Regions from separate parts of the Enterobacter sp. H2G27 genome, predicted to be linked through region 1. Evidence: predicted binding sites of a transcription regulator. Region 1 holds the regulator's gene; the other holds the start of a gene.
What was found. The regulator PurR, encoded in region 1, represses purine synthesis genes. The targets are predictions, from matches to a motif close to CANGCAAACGTTTGCNTG.
Positions count from the first base shown of each region.

Region 2: ACW9E7_RS03445 (nucleoside-specific channel-forming protein Tsx) is a predicted target of PurR. The motif match lies at 2,406-2,423, and genes of this name have one in related genera.

Region 1 is NZ_JBSVSI010000001.1:1,632,627-1,637,845, reverse strand. Features, by position in the region: gene ACW9E7_RS07790 (C40 family peptidase) at 1-259, shown strand, start outside; gene sodB (superoxide dismutase [Fe]) at 382-963, shown strand; gene ACW9E7_RS07780 (MFS transporter) at 1,002-2,168, opposite strand; gene cydH (cytochrome bd-I oxidase subunit CydH) at 2,332-2,421, opposite strand; gene purR (HTH-type transcriptional repressor PurR) at 2,719-3,744, shown strand; gene punR (DNA-binding transcriptional activator PunR) at 3,762-4,673, opposite strand; gene punC (purine nucleoside transporter PunC) at 4,788-5,219, shown strand, end outside.
Region 2 is NZ_JBSVSI010000001.1:740,220-745,438, reverse strand. Features, by position in the region: gene ribD (bifunctional diaminohydroxyphosphoribosylaminopyrimidine deaminase/5-amino-6-(5-phosphoribosylamino)uracil reductase RibD) at 42-1,145, opposite strand; gene nrdR (transcriptional regulator NrdR) at 1,150-1,599, opposite strand; gene ACW9E7_RS03450 (SadB/YajI family lipoprotein) at 1,752-2,291, shown strand; gene ACW9E7_RS03445 (nucleoside-specific channel-forming protein Tsx) at 2,562-3,440, shown strand; gene ACW9E7_RS03440 (helix-turn-helix transcriptional regulator) at 3,529-4,209, opposite strand; gene ACW9E7_RS03435 (VOC family protein) at 4,224-4,589, opposite strand; gene secF (protein translocase subunit SecF) at 4,732-5,219, opposite strand, start outside.

The DNA of each region.
Region 1 (5,219 bases):
GCGCACCGCCAACGAAATGTACCACCTGCGCGATGCCTCACCGGTTGACCGCGGTGAGCTGGAAAATGGCGATCTGGTGTTCTTCCGCACCCAGGGCCGCGGGACGGCTGACCACGTTGGCGTCTATGTCGGCAACGGAAAATTCATCCAGTCTCCACGTAGCGGTCAGGATATTCAGATCACCTCTCTCAGTGAAGACTACTGGGTACGCCACTACGTCGGCGCACGCCGCGTGATGACGCCGAAAACCATTCGCTAACCCCTGCCCTGCCACACCCTTGGCAGGGTAAGTTCCTCTTTTGCATACCCTTTCAATTTGCTATCCTGTCCTTGTTGTCTGTGTGGTTATTGGCAACGCAAAATACAATAAGGAGAGAAGCAATGTCGTTCGAATTACCTGCACTACCGTATGCAAAAGACGCCCTGGCACCGCACATTTCTGCGGAAACCCTGGAATATCACTACGGCAAACATCACCAGACTTACGTCACCAACCTGAACAACCTGATCAAGGGCACCGATTTTGAAGGCAAAACGCTGGAAGAGATCGTCCGCAGCTCAGAAGGTGGCGTATTCAACAACGCCGCTCAGGTGTGGAACCATACCTTCTACTGGCACTGCCTGGCGCCGAATGCCGGCGGTGAACCTGCCGGTGAACTGGCTACCGCCATCAACGCCGCCTTTGGCAGCTTCGCGGACTTCAAGGCGAAATTCACCGATGCCGCCATCAAGAACTTCGGTTCAGGCTGGACGTGGCTGGTTAAAGAGGCGGATGGCAAACTGGCTATCGTATCCACCTCTAACGCGGGCACCCCGCTGACCACCAGCGCGAAGCCGCTGATGACCGTGGACGTATGGGAACACGCTTACTACATCGATTACCGTAACGCGCGCCCGAACTACCTGGAACACTTCTGGGCACTGGTTAACTGGGACTTTGTGGCGAAGAACTTCGCCGCGTAAAAGACACGCAGAAGGGTTCGCCCTTCTGCGTTTTTGGTTTATTCCGCAGCGCAGGCTGCTTCTGGCTGTTTACGACCCGACATCATCACCAACAGCAGGCCGAGCGCGGCAATGATTGCCCCCATCACCGGCACAAAGCTGTATCCCAGACCACCTGAAATAACGGCCCCACCGGCCGCCGCACCGAGCGCATTGCCCAGGTTAAAGGCACCGATATTGACCGAGGATGAGAGGCCCGGCGCTTCATGCGCAACACGCATCACGCGCATCTGCAGCGGTGGCACCACGGCGAACGTTGCTGCACCCCAGACGACCATCGCCATCGCGGCGCCAAACTCGTTACGCGCCAGCCACGGAATGGCGATCATGATGACAATCAGCAGGGTTAAGAAGCCCTTCAGCGTCCCGCTCACGGAACGGTCGGCAAATTTCCCGCCGAGATAGTTACCAATCGAGAAGCCCACGCCAATCAGCACCAGCATCGCGGTCACAAAGAGAGGCGTTGCGTGGGTGATATCGTGCAGTACCGGTGAAATATAGGTATAGAGGGTAAACATCGCCCCTGCCCCGAGAACGGTGGTAAGCAGTGCGGAAAGCACCTGCGGGCGCACCAGCACCGACAGCTCCTTACGCACTTCCGGACGTTCTCCGGCGCTGCCTTTCGGCAGGGAGAAGAACAATGCCACCATCGCGACCACGCCCAGCCCGGCCGTCGCCAGGAAAGACATACGCCAGCCGATCGCTTCTCCCAGCCAGGTTGCAGCAGGAACACCGCCGATGTTAGCGATGGTCAGACCCATAAACATGGTGGCCACGGCGCTCGCCTGCTTGTGTTTTGGCACCACGCTGGCAGCAACGACCGATCCCAGCCCAAAGAACGCGCCGTGGTTAAGGCTGGTCAGAATACGCGACAGCATCAGCGTGGTGTAGTCCGGCGAAATGGCCGATAGCACGTTGCCGAGGGTGAAAATCGCCATCAGGAAAATCAGCGCATTGCGGCGCGCGCGGTGCGAAAGGAGAAGCGTCATCAGCGGCGCCCCCACCATCACGCCGATAGCGTAGGCGCTGATCAACATGCCTGCCGCGGGGATCGAGACGTCCACGCCGCGGGCGATGACGGGCAGTAACCCCATCGGGGAGAATTCAGTGGTGCCAATCCCAAAAGCGCCAATCGCCAGGGCCAGCAGGGGAAAATTGATTTTCATGCGTCAACTCCGGATGCCGTGTCACGTGGTGACACAGAACAAAGAAGCGGAAAGCATGACATCAATCACAAAAAATGAGAAGTTAACAAAATGGCAAAAGATTTTTGCCAGAGAAGTAACAATCCGGGGAGTCGGGAGGGAGAAGGCTCTCCCTCCGCGTAAATCAGTGCAGCGCAGCCGTCAGACCGGCCACAACAATCAGAGCCAGCACAACAACGGTGGTGAACAGCGAAAACTTAAGATCGGAACTCATCAATTTTTCTCCTTTTAATCCCCACACGAAAAGTGAGCTTGCTCATTTTTGCACAGATTACGTCAAAAATCTTCCTGGATTTATACTGATAACCACTTTACCTCTTCCCCTTTTCATCAAGATAGGACAAAATTCCACGCTAAATTTATTAGCGTACCGGCCATTGACCCCCTCCTGACGTCCCGTGTCGTTTTCCCGGCGTGCCGCAATTCAACATTGCGAGATAAGGGTGAGAGAAGGCAAACGTTTACCTTCAAGTTTTTCAGGAGCTTAGGATATGGTCTGGAGTGACATTTAATGGCAACAATTAAAGACGTAGCAAAACGCGCAAACGTTTCCACCACAACCGTATCACATGTAATTAACAAAACCCGCTTTGTGGCGGAAGAGACGCGCAACGCCGTCTGGGCAGCGATCAAAGAGCTGCACTATTCGCCAAGTGCGGTTGCGCGTAGCCTCAAGGTTAATCACACCAAATCCATTGGATTGCTGGCAACCAGCAGTGAAGCGGCCTATTTTGCCGAGATCATTGAAGCGGTCGAAAAGAACTGCTTCCAGAAAGGCTATACCCTGATTCTGGGCAACGCGTGGAACAGCATTGAAAAACAGCGTGCCTACCTGTCGATGATGGCGCAAAAGCGCGTTGATGGCCTGCTGGTAATGTGCTCCGAGTATCCGGAGTCAGTGCTGTCGATGCTGGAAGAGTATCGCCATATTCCGATGGTGGTGATGGACTGGGGCGAAGCGCGCGCAGACTTCACCGATTCCGTTATCGATAACGCTTTTGAAGGCGGCTATATGGCCGGTCGTTATTTGATCGAACGCGGTCACCGCGAGATTGGCGTGATCCCGGGTCCGCTGGAGCGCAACACCGGGGCGGGCCGTCTTGCCGGTTTTATGAAAGCGATGGAAGAAGCGCTGATCAACGTGCCGGAAAACTGGATCGTGCAGGGCGACTTTGAGCCGGAATCAGGCTACCGCGCGATGCAGCAGATCGTTTCCCAGCCGCACCGTCCGACCGCCGTTTTCTGCGGGGGTGACATCATGGCCATGGGCGCGCTCTGCGCCGCCGATGAGCTGGGTCTGCGCGTACCGCAGGATATTTCCGTGATCGGGTATGACAACGTGCGTAACGCGCGCTTCTTCACCCCAGCGCTGACCACCATTCACCAGCCGAAAGATTCGCTGGGCGAAACGGCCTTCAATATGCTGCTCGACAGGATCGTCAACAAGCGCGAAGAGTCGCAGTCCATTGAAGTTCACCCGCGCCTGATTGAACGCCGTTCCGTTGCGGACGGTCCGTTCCGCGACTACCGTCGTTAATCCCTTTACGGGGCCAGCTACGCTGGCTCCCGTAACCATTCCCGGTTCAGCGTTTCGCTGTCCCCCAGATAATCCAGCAGCCAGGCCATGGCGGGCGAGACATCATTTTGTTGCCAGGTCAGGCAGCAGGCCGCGTCCGGGAACGGATTTTCCAGCGTCAGTTCAACCCATTCGCCGGTATCGATGCGCGGACGCGCAAAATGAACGGGCACCATCGCGACGCACAGTCCGGCACTGAGGCACGTCGCCGACGATTCCCAGTCCGGAGCCACCACCCGCCGCTGGTTGTCCAGAAGCCAGGTGATACGCTTGGGCAATGAACGGGACGTATCCTCCAGCACCAGCGAGGGCCAGTTGCGCAGCGTATCGTCGCTAAGCGGCCCGTCCATCGCTGCCAGAGGATGATCGCTGGCCACCACGCATTTCCAGCTCAGCATCCCCATGTCGCGAAAGGCGTAACGTCCCCCGACCGGGATCGCCTGCGTCGCGCCAATCGCCATCTCCGCCCTGCCGTCCGCCAGCGCATCCCACACCCCGTTGAACACCTCCTGCGAGACCCGCAGCTCAACGTCAGAGAAATGACGATAGAAATCGACAATCATCTGTCGGGTGCGTTCCGGCTTCACGATGTTATCCACCGCGATGGAAAGATGTCCCCGCCAGCCGTTGGCGATCTGCTGGCACTGTTCGCGGGTGATCTGCATTTTTTTGATAACAGAACGCCCTTCCTTCAAAAACCACGCCCCGGCGGGCGTCAATTCCACGTCACGATGCCGCCGCTCAAACAGCGGAACCGCCAGCCACTCCTCCAGTTGACGCACCGTGTAGCTGATGGCCGAAGGGACGCGGTGCAGCTCCTGCGCCGCACCGCTGAAGCTGCCGTTACGCGCGACAGCATCGACCACTTCAAGAGAATAATCTGACCACATTTTCTGCCTGCAAAAAATTTGAATGCACCCGCCAAATATTAGCGTTTCACAAGCGGCTTTGCACTCCCTACACTCAGCGCCAATGTATACCTGCCTCCTCAGGAGAATAAAATAATGCAACCCAGGAACGGTTTTTTAGTCTGGCTCGGCGGCTTAAGCGTGCTGGGCTTTTTGGCCACCGATATGTACCTGCCGGCTTTTGCCGCGATGCAGGAAGATTTGCAAACCCCCGCTGCCGCCATCAGTGCCAGCCTGAGTTTGTTCCTCGCCGGTTTTGCTTTTGCACAGCTGCTCTGGGGACCGCTCTCGGATCGCTTTGGTCGTAAACCGGTACTGCTGCTGGGTCTGGCCATTTTTGCCGTGGGCTGCCTGGGGATGTTATGGGTACGCGACGCCACCTGGCTGCTGGTGCTGCGCTTCGTTCAGGCCGTGGGCGTCTGTGCCGCGGCCGTGACCTGGCAGGCGCTGGTGACCGACTACTACCCGGCTAACCGCACAAACCGTATTTTCGCCACCATTATGCCGCTGGTGGGCCTCTCCCCTGCC
Region 2 (5,219 bases), 890 kb from region 1:
ATCATAATACTTTGCGCACTGCTTCCCTATTTCAGGAGCAATTACGCTGTCGTTAAGTGGAGGCAGACATCCGGACCTACCGGACGAATCTCGCTAAATGTGAGTTGCGGTGCGTCGGCCAGTTTTTCAAGGCCGGGCAGCACAAACAGGCCGCGCGCGTCGTGGCCTAACAGTTTAGGCGCAACGTAAACAAGCAGTTCATCCACCAGCCCGGCCTGTAAGAACGCACCGGCGAGCGTTGGCCCCGCCTCTACCCAGATGCTGTTCACCTGCTGCTTGCCGAGCAGCATCATCAGCACCACCAGATCCAGATGGCCGTTATGCTCCGGCACCAGAATGCTGCGCACGCCTTCCGGCCATTCGCGCGTATCTTCTTTGGTGCGGGCAATCCAGGTTTCCCCCGGCTGCTGCACGATGCGGTGCTCCGGCGTCACGCGGTTCTGGCTATCAATGACAATACGCAGCGGCTGACGCAGGTTCTCATGCGGGTACAGGTCCTGGGTATCGGCATTCAGCTCGTCCCAGCGCACGGTCATGGCCGGATCGTCAGCCAGAACGGTTTCACTGCTGGTGAGAATAGCATGGCTTTGCGCGCGCAGACGTTGCACATCGCGCCTTGCCTGTGGAGAAGTGATCCACTGGCTTTCACCGTTTGCCATTGCCGTACGGCCGTCCAGCGAGGCGCCCAGCTTGAGCTGAATATAAGGGAACCCCGTGCGCATGCGCTTCAGGAAACCTTTATTAAGCGCTTCCGCATCCTGCATCATCAGACCATGACTGACGTCAATGCCTTCCTGCTGCAGGCGATACAGACCGCGTCCAGCCACCTGCGGATTTGGGTCCTGCATCGATGCGACCACGCGTGAAACACCCGCCGCGATCAACGCTTCACAGCACGGCGGCGTACGCCCGTGATGGCTGCAGGGCTCCAGCGTGACGTAGGCTGTGGCACCGCGCGCCTTCTCACCGGCCATGCGCAACGCATGAACCTCGGCATGCGGTTCGCCCGCCCGATAGTGAAACCCCTCTCCGACAATCTCGCCATCGTTGACGATAACGCACCCGACGTTCGGGTTGGGATGGGTAGTAAAACGACCGCGCTGCGCCAGCTTCATGGCTCGCGCCATGTAAATCTCATCCTGCATGAGCTTAATCCTGTAAGCGGGCGATCTCTTCGCCAAACTCTTTGATGTCTTCGAAGCTACGGTAGACCGAGGCGAAGCGGATATAGGCGACCTTATCGAGCTTTTTCAACTGCTCCATCACCAGGTTGCCGATCATTTTGCTTGGCACTTCACGCTCACCCAAACCACGAAGGTAAGATTTTATGTGGTTTAACGCCATCTCCACGTCGTCTGCGCTGACGGGACGTTTTTCGAGGGCCTTCAGCATCCCGCTGCGCAGTTTCTCTTCGTTAAACGGCTCGCGCACGTCGTTACTTTTTACCACGCGCGGCATTACCAGCTCTGCAACCTCAAAGGTCGTGAAACGCTCGTTGCACACCAGACACTGCCGACGACGGCGTACGGATGACCCTTCGCCCACAAGACGAGAGTCGATGACTTTGGTATCCACAGCGGAGCAGAATGGGCAATGCATACGGTATCCCTGTTATCTGGTTAACTAATTTTCATTTTACCCTGATCTGGCCTGACAACAAAGGAAGAGCTTTTTGAGACAAAGGATCTATATCTCACATGATGATGCTGGCTACCATTAAGGCGATCCGTTATTTCAAGGAAATAAACGCAATGACAAGACGTTACCTGAAAATATTGCTGGTGGGGAGCCTCTTCACCCTTAGCGGCTGTGCACAGCAAACCGAAGTCCGTCAGTTGAAACAGAGCGTCAATACGCTCAATACGGCGATGGACAAGCTGAACAAAGAAACGGTGAAAATCACCCAGCAAAACGCGCTGAATGCCAAATCCAGCAGCGGGGTTTATCTGCTGCCGGGCGCGAATACGCCTGCGCGTCTCAATAGTCAGATCGGCACGCTAAAAATGTCTCTGGTGAATGTGGCGGCGAACGCAGATGGTACTCGCGCAACATTACGCATCCAGGGAGAGTCCAACGATCCGCTTCCGGCCTTCAGCGGCACCGTCGAGTGGGGCCAGATCCAGGGCACAACGGAGAATTACCAGGAGGTGAACGTGAAGAATCAGCTATTCACTGCCCCGGCCAGTGTTTTAGCACCAAGCGATGTGGATATTCCGCTTCAGTTAAGCGGCGTTACGCCGGAACAGTTAGGCTTTATCCGCATTCACGACATTCAACCCGCCGCGCACTAATCCCCTCCTTTTTAGCGGAGCGCAATGTCACTCCGCTAACATTTACATTTCGTATGGATTGGCAACATAAATGATTGCCGCTACAATCCCGCCCGTTTAAAGTACGCAAACGTGAACGCAATCGATTACGCGTGTGAGAGATATGTGAAACAACACATATTTTTGTGAGCAGGGATTCCTATAATAGGCACCGCAGAAACACGAAATATTTAGAAACGCAATTCGCGCATTTTTCACTCCCGAAAGGGAATTTCAATCAGTGGCATGATTATGAAAAAAACATTACTCGCAGCTGGCGCCGTGCTGGCACTTTCTTCCTCTTTCACTGTTAACGCAGCGGAAAACGATAAACCACAATACCTCTCCGACTGGTGGCACCAGAGCGTTAACGTAGTCGGCAGCTACCACACCCGTTTCGGACCACAGATCCGCAACGATACCTACCTGGAGTACGAAGCATTCGCCAAGAAAGACTGGTTTGATTTCTACGGCTACATGGATGCACCGGTCTTCTTCGGCGGTAACTCTCAGGCAAAAGGTATCTGGAACCACGGTTCTCCGCTGTTCATGGAGATCGAGCCGCGCTTCTCCATCGACAAGCTGACCGGCACCGACCTCAGCTTCGGTCCGTTCAAAGAGTGGTACTTCGCGAACAACTATATCTACGACATGGGCCGCAACGAGTCTGGTCGTCAGAGCACCTGGTATATGGGTCTAGGTACCGATGTTGACACCGGCCTGCCAATGAGCCTGTCCCTGAACGTTTACGCGAAATACCAGTGGCAGAACTACGGTGCAGAAAACCAGAATGAGTGGGATGGCTACCGTTTCAAAGTGAAATACTTTGTACCAATCACTCAGCTGTGGGGCGGTAACCTGAGCTACATCGGCTTCACCAACTTCGACTGGGGTTCAGAACTGGGAGATAAGAGCGGTTACGCAGAGAACGGTATTAAACAGCGTACTAACGACTCCATCGCCTCCAGCCACATCCTGGCGCTGAACTACGATCACTGGCACTACTCTGTAGTGGCGCGTTACTGGCACAACGGCGGTCAGTGGAACGACGACGCCGACCTGAATTGGATGAAAGAAAACGTCCGTTCTACCGGTTGGGGTGGTTACCTGGTTGTAGGTTACAACTTCTAATCAGTGTGGGTTTCGCCCGGTGGCGCTACGCTTACCGGGCCTACGACCCAAATGTAGGCCGGGTAAGGCGTAGCCGCCACCCGGCTTTTTACTGCTTCACCTTCCGCAAAAAATCCGCCAGAGACCTGTCCGCACTTTCGCTAAACCGCCTTTCCGTAGCCACAATATTGAGGCATCGGTCGAGCCGGAAACAGCGATAGTCATCGCGCCGTTCACACCACGCGGCCAGCAGCCAGCGCTCCCCCCAGAAGAACAAGCCCAGCGGCTGAACCTCGCGCTTTGAGAGCTGTCCTGCTTCATCACGGTAATGCAGCGCCAGCACGCGCTGGGCGGAAATCGCCTGATGAATCATGTCAAAATCGCTGCGGGAGTGGCTTTGCATGCAAAAATCCGGGGCGTAGATCCGCGTCTGCTCCGCCTTTCGGCGGCTCTCCTCGGGCAGGATAGCCAGCACCTTCTCCTGAGCCGACTCCAGCTCGCGCGACAGCGATTCCCCACCCCAGGTTTTGAGCAGGCGAATCGCGACGATCAACGCCTCGGACTCCTTATTTGTCAGCATCAGCGGCGGCAGGTCAAAGCCCGACATCAGCCGATATCCACTCCCCGCCTCACCTTCCACCGGCACGCCGGAAAGCGACAGGTCGCGGATATCGCGGTAAACCGTGCGCTCGGAGACGCCAAGCCGGTCCGCCAGATGCGCTGCCGTTGTCAGACGCCTGCCCCGCAGGATCTGCACAATCTGAAACAAACGGTCAGCGCGTCGGGTCATAACTTTGTCCGCTCTCAGGCAGGTTGATGGAGCCCGACGCGGTTGCCCTCGCTGTCGGTAAACAAGGCGATAGTGCCAATGCCATGCGGCAGTTCCAGCGGACCAAACACGCACTCGCCGCCCGCAGAGGCGATGCGATCGAGCGTGGCCGCCAGATTGTCAGTATGCAGGTAAATAATAGCGCCCTGCAAAGACGGTGTAATGCCGTCAAATTTTGCCAGTGCGCCTCCGGTGGCGGGATCCTCATGCGGGAAAACCGCCAGCTCCGCGCAGTCCATTTTCTCGCGACGCAGCGCGAGCTGCATCACCGGCTCATAAAATTTAATCGCGCGATCCATATCCGAGACCGGAATTTCAAACCAGTTAACGACGCGTTTCATACATCCTCCTGCCTGTTGTTTGGGTTCAGAAGGAGTCTACGACAGGGCTCCTGACAGCATACTGTCAGGAGTGTTTGTCAGGAGAAGATAAAAAAAATCCCGGTCAACCGACCGGGATTTCGATAACGCGCTAAACGTCGCCTTACGGCAGAATGGACGGCTGATCCGCCCCTTCTTTCTCGACTTTCTGCTGGAGCAGGTGCTCGCGCTTCATGCCGAGTTTCAGTGCCAGGGCGGACGCAACGTAGATAGACGACGCCGTACCGATGGTGACACCAATCAGCATGGTCAGCGAGAAGCCTTCCAGTACCGGACCACCGAAGAGGAACAGCATCAGGATCACCATCAGGGTGGTACCGGATGTGATCAAGGTACGGTGCAGCGTCTGGGTCAACGACACGTTAAAGATCTCGTACGGCGTACCGCGACGGATCTTACGGAAGTTTTCACGGATACGGTCAGATACCACGATACTGTCGTTCAGCGAGTAACCGATAACGGACATCAGTGATGCCACGATCGTCAGGTCAATCTCAATGTGGAACAGCGACAGTATGCCCATGGTGATCACCACGTCGTGCGCCAGGGCGATAACCACACCGGCCGCCAGTCGCCACTCAAAGCGGAAAC